Linked DNA regions of Rheinheimera salexigens. The protein of the gene in region 1 interacts with the protein of each later gene in a pairwise test. Links are inferred from orthologs where the notes say so. Each region holds a gene or a part of one and is shown in the gene's direction. Other genes may lie near its edges.

What was found.
Region 2: the proteins of gyrA (region 1) and gyrB interact in binary tests that used the Escherichia coli proteins (3 or more experiments, as listed by UniProt). The link is inferred for Rheinheimera salexigens from one-to-one orthologs.

Annotation. Positions count from the first base shown.
Region 1 is NZ_MKEK01000001.1:1,919,120-1,923,206, forward strand. What follows is about bases 1-3,331. They hold gyrA (DNA gyrase subunit A), read left to right. Parts: upstream 1-389; coding sequence 390-3,131; downstream 3,132-3,331. Other genes in these bases: ubiG (bifunctional 2-polyprenyl-6-hydroxyphenol methylase/3-demethylubiquinol 3-O-methyltransferase UbiG), read right to left, coding at 1-189; serC (3-phosphoserine/phosphohydroxythreonine transaminase), read left to right, coding at 3,248-3,331. In the rest of the region: more of serC, read left to right, coding at 3,332-4,087. UniProt on the Escherichia coli protein: A type II topoisomerase that negatively supercoils closed circular double-stranded (ds) DNA in an ATP-dependent manner to maintain chromosomes in an underwound state.
Region 2 is NZ_MKEK01000001.1:199,589-216,107, reverse strand. The notes cover bases 1-3,109. They hold gyrB (DNA topoisomerase (ATP-hydrolyzing) subunit B), read left to right. Parts: upstream 1-400; coding sequence 401-2,818; downstream 2,819-3,109. Other genes in these bases: glyQ (glycine--tRNA ligase subunit alpha), read left to right, coding at 2,943-3,109; recF (DNA replication/repair protein RecF), read left to right, coding at 1-417. Outside these bases: more of glyQ, read left to right, coding at 3,110-3,866; glyS (glycine--tRNA ligase subunit beta), read left to right, coding at 3,867-5,924; BI198_RS01050 (hypothetical protein), read left to right, coding at 6,337-6,549; BI198_RS01045 (pyridoxamine 5'-phosphate oxidase family protein), read left to right, coding at 6,609-7,073; BI198_RS01040 (GGDEF domain-containing protein), read right to left, coding at 7,165-8,217; BI198_RS16180 (excalibur calcium-binding domain-containing protein), read left to right, coding at 8,530-8,829; sulfurtransferase TusA, read right to left, coding at 8,839-9,081; acetyl-CoA C-acyltransferase FadA, read right to left, coding at 9,169-10,332; fatty acid oxidation complex subunit alpha FadB, read right to left, coding at 10,349-12,502; BI198_RS01015 (transglycosylase SLT domain-containing protein), read left to right, coding at 12,687-14,600; pepQ (Xaa-Pro dipeptidase), read left to right, coding at 14,646-15,971; BI198_RS01005 (TrkH family potassium uptake protein), read left to right, coding at 15,993-16,519. UniProt on the Escherichia coli protein: DNA gyrase negatively supercoils closed circular double-stranded DNA in an ATP-dependent manner to maintain chromosomes in an underwound state.

The DNA of each region.
Region 1 (4,087 bases):
ACCGCCACCACAGCCCACATCTACGATGGTTTTACCAAACACACCTTGCACTTGATCGCTTATATAGCTTAAACGCACTGGGTTTAATAAATGTAATGGCTTAAATTCACCTGCTGGATCCCACCAGCGCGACGCAATATCATTAAATTTAGCAATTTCTGCTGGATCTACATTGGTATGAATGGTCATATATGGCTACCTAAGGAATTTTGCCTATTATAAAGCCTTGATCTATTTCAGCAAACTATAGCATTAACTCAAGCGTTAACTAAAGCTAACACTGAAACATGGCAAGCTTAATTTTATGTGGTAGAATCACGTGTTGCCTCGCACTAGATAATACAGATAAAAGCGAGTTATCTATCTGATTTAAGGGAAATTAGCGTTTTATGACAGATCTGGCCAAAGAAATAGTTCCTATTAATATCGAAGATGAGCTAAAAAACTCCTACCTCGACTATGCAATGAGTGTCATTGTTGGCCGCGCCTTACCAGACGTAAGGGACGGGTTAAAACCGGTTCACCGTCGCGTGTTATTTGCGATGAAAGAACTGGGTAATGACTGGAATAAAGCCTATAAAAAATCTGCCCGCGTTGTGGGTGATGTTATTGGTAAATACCACCCGCACGGTGATAGCGCTGTATACGACACGATAGTGCGTATGGCACAGCCCTTTTCGTTACGCTACATGCTAGTTGATGGCCAAGGTAACTTTGGTTCTGTTGACGGCGACTCGGCAGCGGCAATGCGTTATACCGAAGTTAGGATGTCACGCATAGCGCATGAGCTACTAGCCGATCTTGATAAAGAAACCGTAGACTTTGTACCTAACTATGATGGTACAGAAATGATCCCTGCGGTTATGCCGACCAAGATCCCTAACTTACTAATTAACGGCTCTTCAGGTATTGCGGTAGGTATGGCGACTAACATTCCGCCACACAATATCACTGAAGTAATTAATGGCTGTTTAGCCATTATCGCCAATCCTGATATTGAACTGCATGAGTTAATGCAGCATATCCCAGGCCCAGACTTCCCAACTGCCGGTATTATTAACGGCCGTAAAGGGATTGAAGAAGCCTATGCGACGGGTCGGGGTAAAGTATACATTCGCGCTAAAACCCTAATCGAAACCGATGAAAAAACCGGCCGCGAAACCATTATTGTTAACGAGATCCCATATCAAGTTAATAAAGCACGCTTAATTGAAAAAATTGCCGAGTTAGTTAAAGAGAAGCGTATAGAAGGCATCTCAGCTTTACGCGACGAGTCTGATAAAGACGGTATGCGTATTGTTATAGAACTGAAACGCGGTGAGTCATCTGAAGTAATGCTAAACCAGCTGTATCGTAATACCCAGATGCAAGCGGTGTTTGGCATAAACATGGTATCACTCGATAGAGGCCAACCAAAACTGCTTGGCTTAAAGCAAATGCTAGAGTGCTTTATTTTACACCGTCGTGAAGTGGTGACTCGTCGTACCGTTTTCGACTTACGTAAAGCCCGTGATAGAGCCCATATATTAGAAGGTTTAGCCATTGCGTTGGCTAATATCGATGAAATTATTGAGCTAATCAAAAAATCAAACAGCCCAGCTGAAGCTAAAGTAAGTTTAGTTGAGCGCGGTTGGTTGTTAGGTGATGTTAGCGCCATGTTAGAGCGCGCTGGCCAAGATGCGGCACGCCCAGAATGGTTAGAAGAACATTTTGGTATTCGTGACAATCAATATTTCTTAACCGAACAACAAGCCCAAGCCATTCTTGATTTGCGCTTACACCGATTAACCGGTTTAGAACATGAAAAAATTCTAGACGAGTATAAGCAGCTATTAGAACTTATTGCAGAGCTACTATTTATCCTTAATACGCCATCGCGTTTAATGGAAGTAATTTGCGAAGAATTAGAAGCCGCTAAACTGCAATACGGTGATGAGCGTCGTACTGATATTCAAGACAATATGCTTGATATCAATATGGAAGATTTAATTGCTGAAGAAGATGTAGTAGTAACCTTATCGCACCTAGGTTATGCCAAATACCAAGCTTTATCTGATTACGAAGCGCAACGTCGCGGCGGTAAAGGTAAAGCCGCTACCACAGTAAAAGATGAAGACTTTGTTGATAAGTTACTTATCGCTAGTACGCATGACACGATTTTATGTTTCTCAAACCGTGGTCGTATGTATTGGTTAAAAGTGTATCAATTACCGTTAGCTAGTCGTACCGCACGTGGTAAGCCAATTATTAATATCTTGCCACTTGAAGACGGCGAACGCATCAACGCTATTTTACCGGTTCGTGAATACGAAGAAGGTAAGTATGTGTTTATGGCAACCGCAAACGGCACAGTTAAAAAGACTGCATTAACAGAATATTCTCGTCCGCGCTCTAACGGTATTATTGCGGTTAACCTAAATGAAGGTGACCACTTAATTGATGTTGGCTTAACAGACGGTAGTAATGAAATTATGTTGTTCTCTGACGACGGTAAAGTAGTACGCTTTACTGAAGACAAAGTACGCAGCATGGGTCGTACTGCAACCGGCGTACGCGGTATTCGTTTACGTGAAGGCGGATCGGTCGTATCGTTAATTATTCCTAACGGCGACTGCCCAATTTTAACAGTAACAGAAAATGGTTACGGTAAACGTACGGCGTTAGCTGAATATCCAGCTAAAAACCGTGCCACCCAAGGTGTAGTTTCTATTAAAGTCTCTGAGCGTAATGGTTTAGTGATAGGTGCTACTCAAGTCAGTGAACTGGACGAAATCATGATGATTTCTAACCGCGGTACCTTAGTTCGTACTCGTGTGTTAGAAGTGTCAGAAGTCGGCCGTAATACTCAGGGCGTAATCTTAATTCGCACTGCCGAACTAGAAAAAGTAGTAGGTTTAGCTCGAATTGATGAAATTCAGCTAACAGAAGCTGACTTGCTTGAAGCTGGTGCAGAGCTTGCAGAGGGCGACGTTAACGCGACTGCCATTGCAGCACCTGTAGCTGAGGCAGTTCTAGACGAAACTGACTTAGATGATACTGATATTAATGAAGATGAAGATGAAGATGAATCAGATATCGATGATGAAATAGATGTCGATGATGTTGATGATGAAACAGAAGACCCTGCATAATAACAGTGACTGAATAAAAACGAGCGCAATTAGCGCTCGTTTTTAGTTTTAAGCACTTACAACAACAAGCTTGGCCTGTTAAATTAAATGTTATCCCTAGGAGCGAGTAATACAAGATGACCAGCTTTAATTTTTGCGCCGGTCCGGCCATGTTGCCGGTAGCAGTAATGCAACAAGCACAACAAGAACTTTTAAATTGGCAGCAGCAAGGTTGCTCGGTGATGGAAATAAGTCACCGCAGTGATAGTTTTATTGCCATGGCAGCGCAAGCGGAACAAGATTTTCGCGACTTATTAACCATACCCGATAATTATAAAGTGCTTTTTATGCATGGAGGTGGTCGTGGTCAATTTTCAGCGGTGCCTTTAAACTTGTTACAGCCAGGCCAAAGTGCTGATTATTTAATCTCAGGTGCTTGGTCAAAATCAGCCGTGGCTGAAGCTAAAAAATATGGCAACATCAACGCCCTAGATATTCGTTGTCAATCTGATCTAGGCTTACGTAGTTTAGTGGCTCCAGAAGATTGGACGTTATCAAGTGATGCTAGTTATGTACATTGCTGCCCAAATGAAACCGTCGATGGTCTAGAATTTACCTCGTTACCTACAACAGATAAGACCATTGTTGCCGATCTATCTTCAACCATATTATCGCGGCCAATTGATATTAATCGCTACGGTGTTATCTATGCCGGTGCGCAAAAAAATATTGGACCATCAGGACTAACACTGGCGATAGTTCGCGAAGATTTATTACCTGCAGCCAATAACACTATTCCATCGGTTTTAGATTATCGCCTCGCGGCAGAAAACGACAGCATGTATAACACGCCGCCAACTTTTGCTTGGTATCTAGCAGGTTTAGTTTTTAAATGGCTAAAACAGCAAGGTGGCGTAACCGAAATGGCAACGCGTAACCAAGCTAAGTCTTCTTTACTTTATGATTTTATTGATAAA
Region 2 (16,519 bases), 1.7 Mb from region 1 along the record:
CTGTTAGCATTGCTACAGCAAAACTTTGCTCAAGATAGTAGAATGGGCTTTACCCAGTATGGCCCACAAAAAGCTGATTTAAAGCTTAAAGTTGAACAGCAGGCGGTAGAAGAAGAATTATCACGCGGCCAGCTAAAAGTGTTACTATTTGCGTTAAAGATTGCGCAAAATAATTTGATACGCGATAACGGTCAAAAACAGCCGTTATTGTTGATAGATGATTTAACGTCGGAATTAGATCAACACTCTACCCGACAAATATTTAGTTACTTACGCAATATAAACTCACAGGTTTTTATTACTGCAATTAACGCTGATCAGATTTCACCGCACATTGGTACTGATAAAGTAGCAATGTTCCACGTGGAACATGGTCAGATAACAGCACGGACAGATGATGATGGCCGAACAACATAATTACGATTCCTCGAGTATTAAAGTATTAAAAGGACTGGATGCAGTTCGTAAAAGACCCGGTATGTATATTGGGGATACCGATGATGGCTCGGGTTTACACCACATGGTCTTTGAAGTCGTCGATAATGCTATCGATGAAACCTTAGCCGGACACTGTACAGATATTTGGGTCACTATCCATAGTGATGGTTCGGTATCTGTGCGTGATAACGGTCGTGGTATTCCAACCGATATTCACGAAGAAGGTGTTTCAGCCGCTGAAGTGATCATGACAGTACTACATGCTGGCGGTAAGTTTGATGATAACTCTTATAAAGTATCAGGCGGACTGCATGGTGTAGGTGTATCAGTGGTAAATGCTTTGTCAGATAAATTAGAACTGACTATTCGTCGTAAAGGCGAAGTGCATAACCAGATATACCGTTTAGGCGTGCCGCAGGCGCCGTTAGCCATAATTGGTGAAACGGAAGATACCGGTACTTCTTTACGCTTTTGGCCTAGCCCAACAGTGTTTACTAACTTAGATTTTCATTACGATATATTAGCAAAGCGTTTACGTGAGTTATCTTTCTTAAACTCAGGTGTCAGCATTATTTTAGCTGATGAGCGCAATGATAAAAAAGATCACTTTAAGTATGAAGGCGGTATCGAAGCATTTGTTCAATACTTAAATCGTAATAAAACCAGCATTCACCCTAAAGCGTTTTATTTTACCGATCAGCGAGATGATGGTATTTCGGTAGAAGTTGCTATGCAATGGAACGATACCTATCAAGAAAACGTATTTTGTTTTACAAACAATATTCCGCAGCGCGATGGTGGAGCTCACTTAGCGGGCTTTCGTGGCGCTTTAACCCGTGTACTCAATAGTTATATTGAGCATGAAGGTTATGCCAAAAAAATGAAAGTGTCTGCTACCGGTGATGACGCCCGTGAAGGTTTAACGGCGGTTGTTAGTGTTAAAGTGCCAGATCCAAAGTTTAGCTCGCAAACTAAAGATAAGTTAGTGTCATCAGAAGTGCGCTCAGCAGTAGAAGGCGTGATGCATGAAAAACTTAATGAATACCTATTAGAAAACCCTGCTGATGCTAAAATTATTGTCGGCAAAATAGTCGACGCCGCGCGTGCGCGTGAAGCGGCTCGTAAAGCACGAGAAATGACGCGACGTAAAGGCGCTTTAGATATTGCAGGTTTACCCGGTAAACTTGCCGATTGCCAAGAAAAAGATCCGGCATTATCTGAACTATATATAGTGGAAGGTGACTCTGCTGGCGGTTCAGCCAAGCAGGGGCGTAATCGTAAAAACCAAGCTATATTGCCACTTAAAGGTAAGATCCTTAACGTAGAAAAGGCCCGTTTTGATAAAATGCTTTCTTCGCAAGAAGTAGGCACTTTAATCACAGCATTAGGCTGCGGTATTGGTCGTGAAGAATATAATCCTGATAAGACGCGTTATCACAGTATTATATTAATGACCGATGCTGACGTCGATGGTTCGCATATTCGTACATTATTATTAACCTTCTTTTACCGTCAAATGCCAGAGCTTATTGAGCGAGGCTATATTTACATTGCTCAGCCACCTTTATATAAAGTTAAAAAAGGTAAGCAAGAACAATATATTAAAGACGAAGCAGGACTGACTGAGTACTTAACGACGTTAGCATTAGATGGTTCATCTTTACATGTTAATGCCGAAGCTCCGGGTATTAGTGGTGAATGGCTAGAAAAAATAGTCCGCCAGTATCATACGGTCTCTGCTACGATTGAGCGCTTAAGCCGTAAAATACCGTTTAATTTATTAAATGAATTAATTTATGTGCCAGCGCTTGATGCCGAGCAAGCTAAGTCAGAACAATATAGTGAAGATTGGGTGAAACGCTTAGTGCAGCGTTTAGATGAAAAAGAAGGCGATGGTTCTAGCTACAGCTACGCGGTTCATGAAGATCGTGAGCGGCAGTTATTCTTACCAAAAATTATTATTCGTCAGCACGGTATAGATAACGAATACTTATTACACTATGACTTTATTACGTCGCGTGATTACTTATCTATTGCCGCTTTAGGTGATGAAATACGTGACTTAATGGAAGAAGGCAGCTTTATAAAGCGTGGCGAAAAAGTTAAGCCGGTTGAAACATTCTTAGAAGCTTTAGAGTGGCTAATGAGTGAGTCGAAGCGAGGTTTATATATCCAGCGCTATAAAGGGCTAGGTGAGATGAACCCAGAACAGTTGTGGGAAACCACAATGGATCCACAAAGCCGTCGTATGCTGCAAGTGACCATTGAAGATGCAGTTGGCGCTGACCAATTATTTTCTACCCTAATGGGTGATCATGTTGAACCAAGACGTGCTTTCATTGAAGAAAATGCGTTATTCGTAGCGAATTTGGATGTATAGTCCAATTACGAAATAAAAAAAAGGGGCTTAGGCCCCTTTTTTCACTATAAAAAGCCGTTAAGCGCTACAGTTAAGTAGGGCAACTAGGTATAATTTTCAGACATTTTTTAGCGAGTTATCAAGCATGAACACGTATGATATTAAAACCTTTCAAGGCTTAATACAGACCTTACAGGACTATTGGGCTCGTCAAGGCTGCGTACTGGTACAGCCATTAGATCTAGAAGTGGGTGCCGGTACTTTTCATCCTATGACTTTTTTACGATCGCTTGGCCCAGAGCCAACTAATGCCGCTTATGTACAGCCTTGTCGTCGCCCTACGGATGGCCGTTATGGCGATAATCCAATGCGCTTACAGCAATATTATCAGTTTCAAGTCATCTTAAAACCTTCGCCTGATAATATTCAAGAACTGTACTTAGGATCACTTCAAGCATTAGGCATTGATACATTAGTCCATGATATTCGCTTTGTTGAAGATAACTGGGAATCACCCACCTTAGGCGCTTGGGGCTTAGGTTGGGAAGTGTGGCTTAATGGTATGGAAGTCACTCAATTTACCTACTTCCAACAAGTAGGTGGTATAGAGTGTAGCCCTGTTACGGGCGAAATTACTTATGGTTTAGAGCGCTTAGCGATGTATGTACAAGGCGTAGATAGTATCTATGACTTGGTCTGGACAGATGGCCCTTTTGGCTGCGTAACCTATGGTGATGTGTTTCATCAAAATGAAGTGGAACAATCAACCTATAATTTTGAGCTAGCGGATGTACCGGCATTATTTAGTTATTTTGATCAATGCGAAAAAGAAAGCCAATTTTTAATTGAAAAAGGTTTAGCTCTGCCCGCGTATGAAAAAGCGATGAAAGCATCGCATACTTTTAACTTATTAGATGCCAGACATGCGATATCTGTAACTGAACGACAACGTTATATTTTACGGGTAAGAACCCTAGCTAAGGCTTGTGCGGAAACGTACTACGCATCACGTGAGAAACTAGGTTTTCCGCTGTGTAAAAAGCCAAATACAACGTCGCAGGAGGCATAAATGAGCGCACAAGACTTTCTAGTAGAAATTGGCACAGAAGAGTTACCGCCAAAGTCGTTAGTCACCTTAGCAACAGCTTTTGCCGATAATATAAGCCAAGAGTTAGCAAAACTTGATTTAAGCCATGCAGATGTAAAATGGTATGCCGCGCCAAGAAGACTGGCTGTTGTGGTGAAAAATCTCATCGCTAAACAGGCAGATAAAGAAGTAGAAAAACGTGGCCCTGCGATTGCTGCAGCATTTGATGCTGACGGCAATGCCACTAAGGCAGCCATAGGTTGGGCTAAAGGCTGTGGTATAACGGTTGAGCAAGCAGAGCGACTAGAAACAGATAAAGGCGCTTGGTTACTGCATAAGCAAATACAGCCTGGTTCGAACACCAGCAGCTTATTAGCTGAAATTGTTACATCTGCCTTAGCTAAGCTACCAATCGCTAAACCAATGCGTTGGGGCAGTTCAAAAGTGGAATTTATTCGGCCAGTGCACAGTATTATTATGTTATACGGTAATGATGTTATTCCAGCGAATATTATGGGCAAAGACAGTAGTAATCATAGTTACGGTCACCGCTTTCATGCTCCGGCAAAAATTAAGATCCAAAATGCTGAGCATTATGAAACGGCGCTAGAGAGTGGTTATGTTATTGCTGACTTTAGCAAACGTAAAGCCATTATCGAGCAAGGTGTAACAGAAGCCGCAAAACAGTTAAATGGCCAAGCGTTAATGGATGCTGATTTATTGGATGAAGTAACTGCATTAGTTGAGTGGCCTGTCGTACTAGTCGGTAGCTTTGAACAAAGTTTTTTAGATATACCAGCAGAGCCGTTAATTTCAACCATGAAGGATAATCAAAAGTATTTTCCGGTAGTGGATGCAGCGGGTAACTTACAAAATAAATTTATCTTTGTGACTAATATTGAGAGCAAAGATCCGCAGCAAGTTATTTCAGGTAATGAAAAAGTAGTACGACCACGCTTAGCCGATGCTGAATTCTTTTTTAATACAGACCGCAAACAAACGTTGGCTTCAAGATTAGACAGTTTAAGCAGTGTGTTATTTCAAAAGCAACTGGGTACCTTAGCCGAAAAGTCTGAGCGTATTAGTCAATTAGCTGCCTATGTTGCTGAAAAAATTGGTGCTGATAAAACGGCTGCCCAGCGCGCAGGTTTACTGTCTAAAACCGACTTAATGACCAATATGGTGGGTGAGTTTCCAGAAGTACAAGGCATTATGGGCATGCACTACGCTCGATTTGATGGCGAAAATGAAACAGTCGCATTAGCCTTAAATGAGCAGTATATGCCACGGTTTGCCGGTGATCAGTTACCCACTCGTTTAGAAGGCGCAGCGGTGGCTATCGCCGATAAACTTGATAGTTTAGTGGGTATCTTTGGTATTGGCCAAGCACCAAAAGGTGATAAAGATCCGTTTGCATTACGTCGTGCTGCCATTGGTGCATTACGCATTATGGTAGATAAAGATCTTAATCTAGATTTGGTCGACATTATTGCTTTTAGCCAGCAAACCTTTGGTGATAAGTTAACTAATGCCAATGTTGCTACTGATGTTTTAGAGTTTATGTTAGGCCGATTTAGAGCCTGGTATCAAGATCAAGGTTATACCGTTGATGTTATCCAAGCGGTGTTAGCGCGTCGTCCAACGGTACCAGCAGACTTTAACCAACGGGTCAAAGCGGTTGCAGAGTTCCGTAAACTTGATGCTGCAGCTGCCTTAGCTGCTGCAAATAAACGGGTTGCTAATATCTTAGCTAAAATTGATACGGCTATTCCTGATACCGTTGATGTAAAGTTATTACAACAAGTTGAAGAGCAGGCGTTATATCAAGCAATTACAGCAGAGCAAGCAGAGCAGGCTAAGCTGCAAAGTTATACAGACGGCTTAATGCATTTAGCCAAAATGCAGCAGGTAATCGATCAGTTCTTCGATAATGTAATGGTGAATGCCGATGACGCAGCAGTAAAACTAAACCGCCAAGCGTTATTAAAACAATTAAGAGAGCTGTTTTTACAAGTCGCGGATATCTCAGTTTTGCAATAACTATGTTTTACGAGCATAAAGTAAAACTACAGCAACAATTTCCTCTATAAGCAGTAGGTAAGCTAACGTTAATACACTGAACTTTTGCGTGTTAACGTTGGCAACTTGCTTGATGCAACATAAACTTTTCCATTACAAAACTACCAGCACAACTCTACGAAACTCTTCTGCGAAAACAAACCCGAGAAAATAAGCCAAAAATACTAAGGTGCAATTAATAATATTTTTTTGTTCTATCTTATTATCGGTAATTCTTATGCTAAAGCAGTAAATATTACCGATCACATCTATCTCTAAACTTTCAATTATTATAAATCCTATATAATCAGTTGGTTATAAAATAATAATTTAACCATAATTGGTATAAAGCCTGCATTGTTATTGTTAATAATAATAAAAGAGGTGGTAAAAAATGGCTGAGATTAAATATCCACAAAACCAAATTAATCTACATATGATGTATTTAGCTTGGTACAGCCGTCGTAAAAACCGTTGCGATAACAAAGTGACTGATTTTGCCCATGCGCTAGCATTGCGCGGTATCGCTAACAAAACTGTCTTAGAGGTTGAAAATGATTTATTGGCTGATATAGCCATGCTGAATAAACCAGGCAGTGTTTATTAACTAACACTGCTTAGCAATTAAGCTAACTAAAAAGAATTTGTTTTAAAGCAGAGGTAAATATGTCTGATCAAGCAAAGCAAAAGTTTTGGCAAGCCATGGCAGCAACGCCTACGTTGATGATAAAACTACAGCAAAGTGATTTGCATAGTGAGCCTATGCAGGCGCAATTAGATAAACAGGCAAATAGCAGGTTTTGGATTTACACCACTAAAGATAATCGCATCGCTGCAGGCGGTTTGGCAATGGCACAATTTGTAAGTACAGGTCATGATGTATTTGCCTGTATTAGTGGTGAATTAGTTGAAGAAACGGATTCGCTTATTATTGATAAATATTGGAGTAAAGAGGTAGAAGCTTGGTATCCAGAAGGCAAATTAGATACTAATTTAATGATGCTGCGTTTTGAATTATCAGATGCTGAAATCTGGTTGGTTGATGCCACAACTGAAGCAAAAAATAAGTTTATACTAGGCGCAGACGTTAATCCCAATGAAGTCGGTTCACATTATAAAGTTACGCTATAAAAATATAGCTAAAGCCTAACTATCCTGTACAGATTACGTCGGCACAAATTACATCGGCATAAAATACATTCGCTACGCTAAGTAATTAATATTAATTGATTTGATTGCGACCGTTACGTTTTGATTGATACAGTTGTTGGTCCGCGAGTTTAATCGCGGTGGGCAACTGAGCTAACTGCTGACTCTCGGCAACACCAAAACTCGCGGTTACGGTATAGGCTTTATCTGTTGATAAAAGCTTTTGCTGACTGAGCTGTTGGCGAATTTTCTCAGCTACTTTAAAAGCATCTATTTTAGAGGTTTTAGGCAATAGTAATAAAAACTCTTCACCGCCAGTACGACATGCTATGTCTTGCTGGCGTAAGTGGGCTCTAAATATATTAGCGATTACTTTTAATACTTCATCGCCAGCTTGATGACCAAATTTATCATTAAGTTGCTTAAAAGAGTCTATATCACATGCAATCACTGCCAGTGGAAAAAACACGTCTGGTTGTAAATTAAAGCTTTGCATAAGGTTAGCATCAATAAATCTGCGATTAGCTAATCCTGTAAGAGGATCGGTATTCGCTTGTTGTTCTTTATTATGTTGCAATAACTCCATAGCTTGATGGCTTTGTTCACGGAAATATTCATTAATCCAACATGCAAGAATCACAATCAGCAAAGAGGTGATAAATCGGCTTTGCTCCGCATTTTTATAATGGGCTAACGCCAAGTCAGGTACAAATAATATAATAGCCAGCGCACTAGTTAATAAAACGTTACTAATTAAGGCATTACGAACGCCAAGTAAACCAAAAAGTATGGCAGGAAACGGGAAAACCCAATATAAAGCAGTATTATTAAAGCCTCCTATAAAGACCAGACCAAGTACAAAAGCAGCGACTAAAATAGCTTCAATATTACAAGCAAGATTAAGATTATTGTTATAGTGAAAGTAGGTAATATTAAGCAAAAAAGCTGTTGCAGTAATAAATAAAACCATCGGTAAAATAGGATCGACAGCCCCTAAATTTTTAAAGGCATAAATATACATCACGGCACTGGTTATATAACTGACAAAAAGTAATATATAGCGCCGTCGGCGGCTATCGATAAATTGCGCTTGATTAACACTGTCTATGCTAAATTTTGACTGCAATTTTAAATCCAACTAATTACCTTACTTTGATGCTAGCATAAAATAGTGCTAGTTGAGAATTTACCATATTGAATATATCAAAGAATTTAATAACATCTTTTCTAGTTTATCTAACCGTTGTATATGCACACGAAATGTAACACTGCTATGCAGTAGAATTGACGCAAGTTAAGTTGGTATTTACAAGCATTTAGAAAACTTTAGCTTGCTAAGCGATTAAGCAGTTAAATAGTTGCTTTAAATTTTTAATCAATTAAATTAACTAGTTGCAAAAACCTTGCTGGGTTAAATTATAAACAGGGAAGTATACAGTTGAAGAAAATATTACTAATAGCATTAATAGGCTACGGCGGTTGGCAGTTTTATCAAAAGCAAAGCGTTGCTCAGCCTGTTACGGAGCCAACGGTTCAGGTGCTGCCAGATTATACCGTACCATTGCAAAAAGCTCGTGAAGCAGCAAGCCTGTTACAGTTTCGATGTGATGGGCGGCAACACTGTAGTCAGATGAAATCTTATGATGAAGCGGTATTTTTTTTAAGGAACTGTCCAGATACCAAGATGGATGGAGACAATGATGGCATTCCTTGTGAAAGACAATTTAATAAAGGCTAGATTATTGCACTAGCCTTTTTTAACCACATATTTATACGGTAGTTCTGTGGTATCGCTGGCTAATAACTGGTGGTCCATAAAACGACAAAAAGCCGGAATATCCCGAGTGGTAGCAGGGTCGTCAGCAATAATTAATAGGCTTTGGCCAGACTGCATATTACGAATGGTTAAGCGGATCATCATTACAGGCTCAGGGCAGCGCATGCCTAAAGCGTCTAATGTTTTATCTGCGCTGGTAAATAACAGCTCCATTTAAACTCCAATATAAAAAATCAATATAAATAAAAAGGACCGTAAAAACGGTCCTTATTTTAAACTATAAGAATATAAACTGCTATGTTACGGCCGTTCAAACACCGTAGCGATACCTTGGCCTAAACCAATACACATAGTAGCTAAACCAAACTTACCACCTTTATCTTCCATAATATTTATTAAGGTGGTGGCAATACGTGAACCAGAGCAACCTAATGGATGGCCTAGTGCAATAGCACCGCCATTTAAGTTAACCTTTTTATCAGCCACTTCTAGTAAGCCTAAATCTTTCATTACCGGTAAAGCTTGAGCAGCAAAAGCTTCGTTTAATTCTGCATAATCAATATCGTTTATGCTTAATCCAGCCATTTTTAAGGCTTTTTTCGATGCTGGCACCGGGCCATAACCCATAATAGACGGATCACAACCAGCAACACCCATACCGCGTACGTAAGCACGAATAGGTAGGCCAAGCGCTTTGGCTTTTTCTTCACTCATTACTAACATGCCTGAAGCGCCATCAGATAATGCTGAAGACGTACCTGCTGTTACAGTACCATTGGCTGGATCAAACACCGGACGTAATTTACTCAGGCCTTCTACTGTGGTTTCAGGACGAATAACTTCGTCATAATCCATTAGCTTTAATACGCCGTCAGCATCATGACCTTCTGTTGGTACTATTTCGTTATCAAACCGGCCTTCATCACTGGCTTGTTGGGCTAAGCGATGTGAGCGAGCGCCAAATTCATCTTGCTGCTGGCGGCTAATGCCGTGCATTTTACCTAATAACTCAGCGGTTAAACCCATCATGCCAGCGGCTTTAGCAACTGATGTTGATAAACCCGGGTGAAAGTCGACACCATGCGTCATAGGCACATGGCCCATATGCTCAACACCACCAATTAAGTACACATCGCCCATGCCGGTTTGAATGGCACGCACGGCATCGTGTAAAGCTTGCATGGATGAGCCACATAAGCGGTTAATCGTTACTGCCGGTACTGAGTGAGGAATGCCCGCTAATAATGCAGCATTACGTGCGATGTTAAAGCCTTGCTCTAACGTTTGCTGAACACAACCCCAAATAACATCATCAATATCTTCAGGGTTTAGCGCTGGATTACGGGCAACGAGTGACGCCATAATATGGGCGGAAAGTTGCTCAGCCCGAACATTACGGTACATACCATTTTTTGAACGGCCCATAGGGGTGCGAATACAATCTACTATAACTGCGTTTTTCATTATTGTGCTCCTGCGCTTAAACCGGGAAGAAACGCTGGCCAGCTTCGGCCATGGCGCGAGTTTTGTCGGTAACTTGATAGATTTCACCTAAGTGAGCGTAACTATCTGCAAGGGCGACAAAGTTAGCTAAGCCAATAGTATCAGCATAGCGTAGCGGACCACCACGGAACGGCGGGAAACCTAAACCATAAATTAAGCCCATATCAGCTTCAGCAGCTGAGGCAATAATGCCTTCTTCTAAACAACGAATAGTTTCGTTAATCATTGGGATCATGGTACGCGCGATAATGTCATCAGCTGAGAATTCTTTTTTCTCAGAAGTGCATTCAGCTAATAAACTTAATGCTTTAGCATCAATTTCTTTCTTGGTTCTACCTTTGGCATCTTTACTATAAGCATAAAAACCAAGGCCATTTTTTTGGCCGTAGCGTTCAGCTTTATACATAGCGCTTACCGGATCATGGTCTAATTTGGCCATACGTGTAGGGAAGCCATCTGCCATAACATCAGTACAATGGAAGGCGGTATCTAAACCCACTACATCTAATAAGTATGCTGGGCCCATTGGCCAGCCAAATTGTTTCTCCATCACTTTATCAACTTGCGCAAAATCAGCACCATCTAGCACTAACTTACTAAAGCCGGCAAAGTAGGGAAATAAAACCCGGTTAACGAAAAAGCCAGGGCAATCGTTAACTACGATAGGCGATTTACCCATCTTGGCGGCATAAGCGACGACAGCAGCAACGGTTTCATCGCTGGTGTCTTTACCGCGAATAACTTCGACTAAAGGCATGCGGTGTACGGGGTTAAAGAAGTGCATACCACAGAAGTTTTCTGGTCGTGTTAAGTTCGCGGCTAGAGCATTAATAGAAATAGTCGAGGTATTAGAGGTTAAAATGGCATCCTGTGCGATAATCGATTCTACTTCTTTTAACACTGCGCCTTTTACTTTTGGATTTTCGACTACGGCTTCGACAACGATATCAACATTTTTTAGCGCGTCATTGCTTAACGTCGGCGTAATAGAGGCAATAACTTTAGCCATCGATTTTACATCCAGCTTTTTACGCTCTACTTGCTTAGCTAATAAGCCACTTGCTTCAGCCATACCAAGTTCTAATGCTTTATCGGCGATATCTTTCATAACTACCGGCACGCCTTTAAGTGCCGATTGATAGGCTATACCACCACCCATAATGCCGGCACCAATGACTGCTGCCGTATTGACCGCTTTAGTGGCTGTCTTAGCAGCTTTTTTAGCCTTACCTTTAATCAGCTGATCATTTAAGAACAAGCCAATTTGCGCTGTTGCAGCATCGGTTTTAGCCAGTTTAGCAAAACCGGCATTTTCTAACGCTACTGCTTCAGCACGTTTTAAGCCGGCCGCTGCTTCAATAGTTTTAACCGCCACCATAGGTGCTGGATAATGCTTACCCGCTTTAGCCATTACCATGCCTTTAGCGGTGCTAAAGCACATGGTTGCTTCAATTTTGTTCAATTTAAGCGGTTGTAATTTTTGTTCGCGTTTTTTACGCCAATTCAGCTTGCCAGCAATAGCATCTTCAAGCATGCTAAGCGCCGCTTCTTGCAGTTTCTCTGGAGCGACAACAGCATCCACAGCGGCAAATTTTTGCGCTTGTTCAGCACTATATTGCTTACCGGTTGTGATCCACTCTAAGGCGTTATCAGCACCAATAAGTCTGGGTAAACGTGCCGTACCACCAAAACCAGGCATTAAGCCTAATTTAACTTCTGGTAAGCCTATTTGTGCACTAGTATCGGCAACACGATAATCGGACGTTAGTGACCACTCACATCCGCCACCTAGTGCAAATCCATTGATGGCAGTAATGGTAGGGACAGGTAAGTCTTCAGCAAGATCGAAGATGTCAGAGGCCTGTTTAATCCATGGAATTAATTCTGCTTCATCACGCTGAAATATTGTTAGAAATTCGGTAATATCGGCGCCAACAATAAAGGTACTTTTTTCACTAGAAAAAATAACACCTTGTAATGCTTTGTCAGCGTGCAGTAATTCTAAGGCTGATTTACAATCAGTTAGTGTTTGCTGATCAAATTTATTGACAGAGCCTTTAGCATTGAAAGTAAAACGGGCGATGCCAGGTTTAATATAAACAACACTAATGTTGTCACTCTGGTAGATCATAACGGTGCTCCTTGGTCGCGTAGGTTGAATTGTCGCAACTGGTACGATGAGGTTTCACAACCAGTGTGTCGTGGTTTAATAAAAATTTCAACCGCTATTTAAACGCTTGTTTGAATTGAATTGCAATAATAACTGTCAACTATAGCCGCTATTTTATATTTTTTATGTTTTTAGGAGTGAGATTGTGAGACGAGCTCTTTATTTTATCAGTATTTGTTTAGGTGTTACCGTGGCTAACGCAAGCCTTGCTGAAGAGCAAACCTTGCGTGCTGAGTTTAGTCAGGCGGAATTAAAAATAGCGAGTATGAGTGCTGTAGATGCACAAACCACCTTAGAAAAATTTGCAGATTATCCATTACAGCCCTATTTAGAATTGCAGCGTTTAAAGCATCACCTTACGGCTGATCAGCGCATAGCTGAATATTTACAGCGCTATAACAATAGCCCTATGGATTGGCCATTAAGAAAGCCTTGGTTATTTGATTTAGCCAAACGCAAGCAAAGCAAACTGTTTTTAGCTAACTATAACGGCTCATCAGACACTGAATTAGAGTGTTATCATTTACGGTTTAAATTGGCCCAGCCAGACGTCGATAAAGCCTCTATTTGGCCTCAAGTAACTAAGCTATGGACCGTAGGTAAGTCACAACCGAATGTTTGCGATGCTCTGTTTACCGCGTGGCGTGATGCTGGGCAACAAACAACAGCTATTGTGTGGCAACGTTTGCGCTTAGCTGCTGAAGGCGGTACGGCGAGTTTAGTGCCGTACTTAAAATCGTTATTACCGGCTGAACAGCAATATTTAGCCGAAATGTATCGGCAAACCCGAATTAATCCCAGTGTAATTGCCAAGCCTAAATTTTTTGCTTTAAAGAAGCCGCAAGAACGTGACATTTTAGCCTATGGCTTAAAGCGGTTAATTTGGCGAGATGCCGATAAAGCCCTAGCGACTTGGCAGCGCTTTATTAATGATCCTTATTTTACGCCAGCTCAGCGATTAGATGTCCAGCGCCAGTTTGCCATTGCCTTAGCAAATAGAGGGGATGAGCGTGCCAGCAACTGGTTTAAACAATTACCGCCAGAGCTACTTGATGATACGTTAGCCCAGTGGCAAGTTGGCAGTTTATTATTACAATTAGATTGGCCAGCGGTGCAACGCACTATTGAAGCTTTTCCAGCCGAGCTTGCGGGCAACATTCGCTGGCAATACTGGCTAGCGCGGGCATATGAACAGCAAGGTATGGCAGATAAAGCTAAGGTATTATTTGAACAGTTAGCACTGCAACGGCACTTTTACGGCTTTATGTCAGCGGCCAAACTGGGCTTGCCGCCAAGCTTAGCTCATGCGCCGGTCACCGTCAGTGATGAAGAGCTGCATATCTTAAAGCAACATCCCGCAGTATTGCGTGCCCAAGAGTGGTTAGCGTTAAAGCGTAATACCGAGGCACGTCGGGAATGGAACTATTTACAGAACAATGCCACTGAACAACAAAAGTTGGTGTCAGCAAAATTAGCTCATCAATTGCAGTGGTATGACCGAGCAATATTTTCATTGGCCGATGTCGGTTATTGGGATGACATAGAATTACGTTTTCCGCTGGCCTATCAAAATGAAATAAACCAAGGGGCAGAAAAAGCTCAAGTGGCTTCCGGTTGGGCGATGGCAATTGCGCGTCGCGAGAGCTCTTTTATGTCTGATGCTCGCTCACCCGTAGGGGCGCAAGGTTTAATGCAATTAATGCCAGCAACAGCAAAAGAAGTGGCGAAAAAGCCCGTGTCATTAGCGCAACTGAATGATCCTTTGCAAAATATAGATTATGGTACTTATTACTTAAATTATTTAATGCAGCGTAATGACGGTAATTTATTGATGGCTACCGCAGCTTATAATGCTGGCTATAGTCGCGTTAAACAATGGATACCACAAGACTATGCATTACCCGCGGATGTCTGGGTGGAAACCATTCCTTATCGCGAAACCCGAGAGTATGTAAAAGCCGTTATGGCCTATTATCAAATTTATAATATTCGACTTAATGCTAATAATGACGTGTTTCAACCGCTGTTAACAATGCAGATTGGGGTCAGAGTAGATTAATGCTATGATACATCGGATGTTTTTTAGTCAACAGGTCAGACACTTATGACACTTTTATATCAAGCGCTGTACCCGGCGCATATTGCTGAGTTGCAGCAACGGGTACAACAATTACTCGCCCGAGAAGGCTTAGATGCTTTAGTTATTCACTCGGGCCAAACTAAACGTCGATTTTTAGATGATATGGATTACCCGTTTCATGTTAATCCACAGTTTAAAGCTTGGTTGCCGGTAATTGATAATCCACACTGCTGGTTAATTGTTGACGGTGTGAATAAACCAAAGTTGATTTTTTATCGACCTAAAGATTTTTGGCATAAAGTACCTGACGAGCCGCATGATTATTGGGCTGAGCAATTTGATATTCAGCTATTAGAAAAAGCTGAAAGTGTTGAAACCTTTTTGCCTTATGACAAAGCTAATTTAGCTTATATTGGCGAATATATTGAAGTTGCTCAAGCGCTGGGCTTTACTGAAATAAATCCTGAGCCAGTATTAAATTATTTGCACTTTCATCGGGTATATAAAACCCCTTATGAACTGGCGTGTTTACGTATCGCTAATAAAATTGCCGTAGACGGTCATCAAGCTGCTAAAAGTGCTTTTTTTGCCGGTGGTAGTGAGTTTGATATTCAACAAGCGTATTTAACCAGTGTTGAACAAACCGAAAACGAAGTGCCTTATGGCAATATAGTGGCGTTAAATCGCAATGCCGCCATTTTGCATTACACCGGTTTAGAGCGTCGCACGCCAATACAACGGCACTCATTTTTAATTGATGCCGGTGCGTCGTTTAATGGTTATGCAGCAGACATAACACGTACTTATAGTGCTGAACGAAATAATGAGTTTGATGAATTAATTAGTGCAGTTAATCAGGCGCAGTTGGCGTTAATCGATCAATTAAAACCAGGTGCTAAATATGGTGACCTGCATGTTAATTGTCATCAGCATATTGCCACTATTTTGCATCAGTTCGATTTTGTAAAATTAGCTCCAGACGCCATGCTTGAGCAGCAAATTACGCGCAGCTTTTTCCCGCATGGTTTAGGTCATCACTTGGGTTTACAAGTGCATGATGTCGGCGGATTTATGGCTGACGAACGTGGCACTAGCGTAGCGGCTCCAGAAGGTCACCCCTATTTACGTTGCACTCGCGCGATAGAAGCGAATATGGTATTTACTATTGAGCCGGGATTATATTTTATTGATAGTTTGCTGGCTGATTTAGCCGAAACAGAATTTACTCAATATATTAATTGGCAAAAAATAGATCGCTTTAGGCAATATGGCGGCATTCGCATTGAAGACAATATCATTGTCCATCGCGAGCGCAATGAAAATATGACTCGTGAATTAAAACTGGACTAAGTCTTAAGGACGCCACAAGGTATGCAGTACCGTTCGATAATTCGGATCCTGGGATTGCTGATAGCAATGTTCAGTATCACTATGATACCACCTGCTTTTGTTGCGTTAGGGTATAACGACGGTGCTGGCGTACCTTTTTTATTGTCATTTTTATTATGCTTATTTATCGGCTTTATGATTTGGTATCCACACCGAAAACACCGAGCTGAATTAAAAGTACGCGACGGTTTTTTAATTGTTGCCTTGTTTTGGGTCGTATTAGGCGCTGTAGGTGCTATCCCTTTTATGTTGGCGTCAAACCCTAGCTTAAGTTTAGCCAGTGCGATGTTTGAAGCGTTTTCTGGTTTAACCACAACGGGTGCGACGGTGTTAACCGGCATTGAATTTTTACCGAAAGCTATTTTATATTATCGGGCCCAGCTGCAATGGTTGGGCGGTATGGGGATCATTGTTTTAGCAGTAGCTATTTTGCCGATGTTAGGTGTTGGGGGCATGCAGCTATATCGGGCTGAAACACCCGGACCGGTAAAAGATAATAAAATGACGCC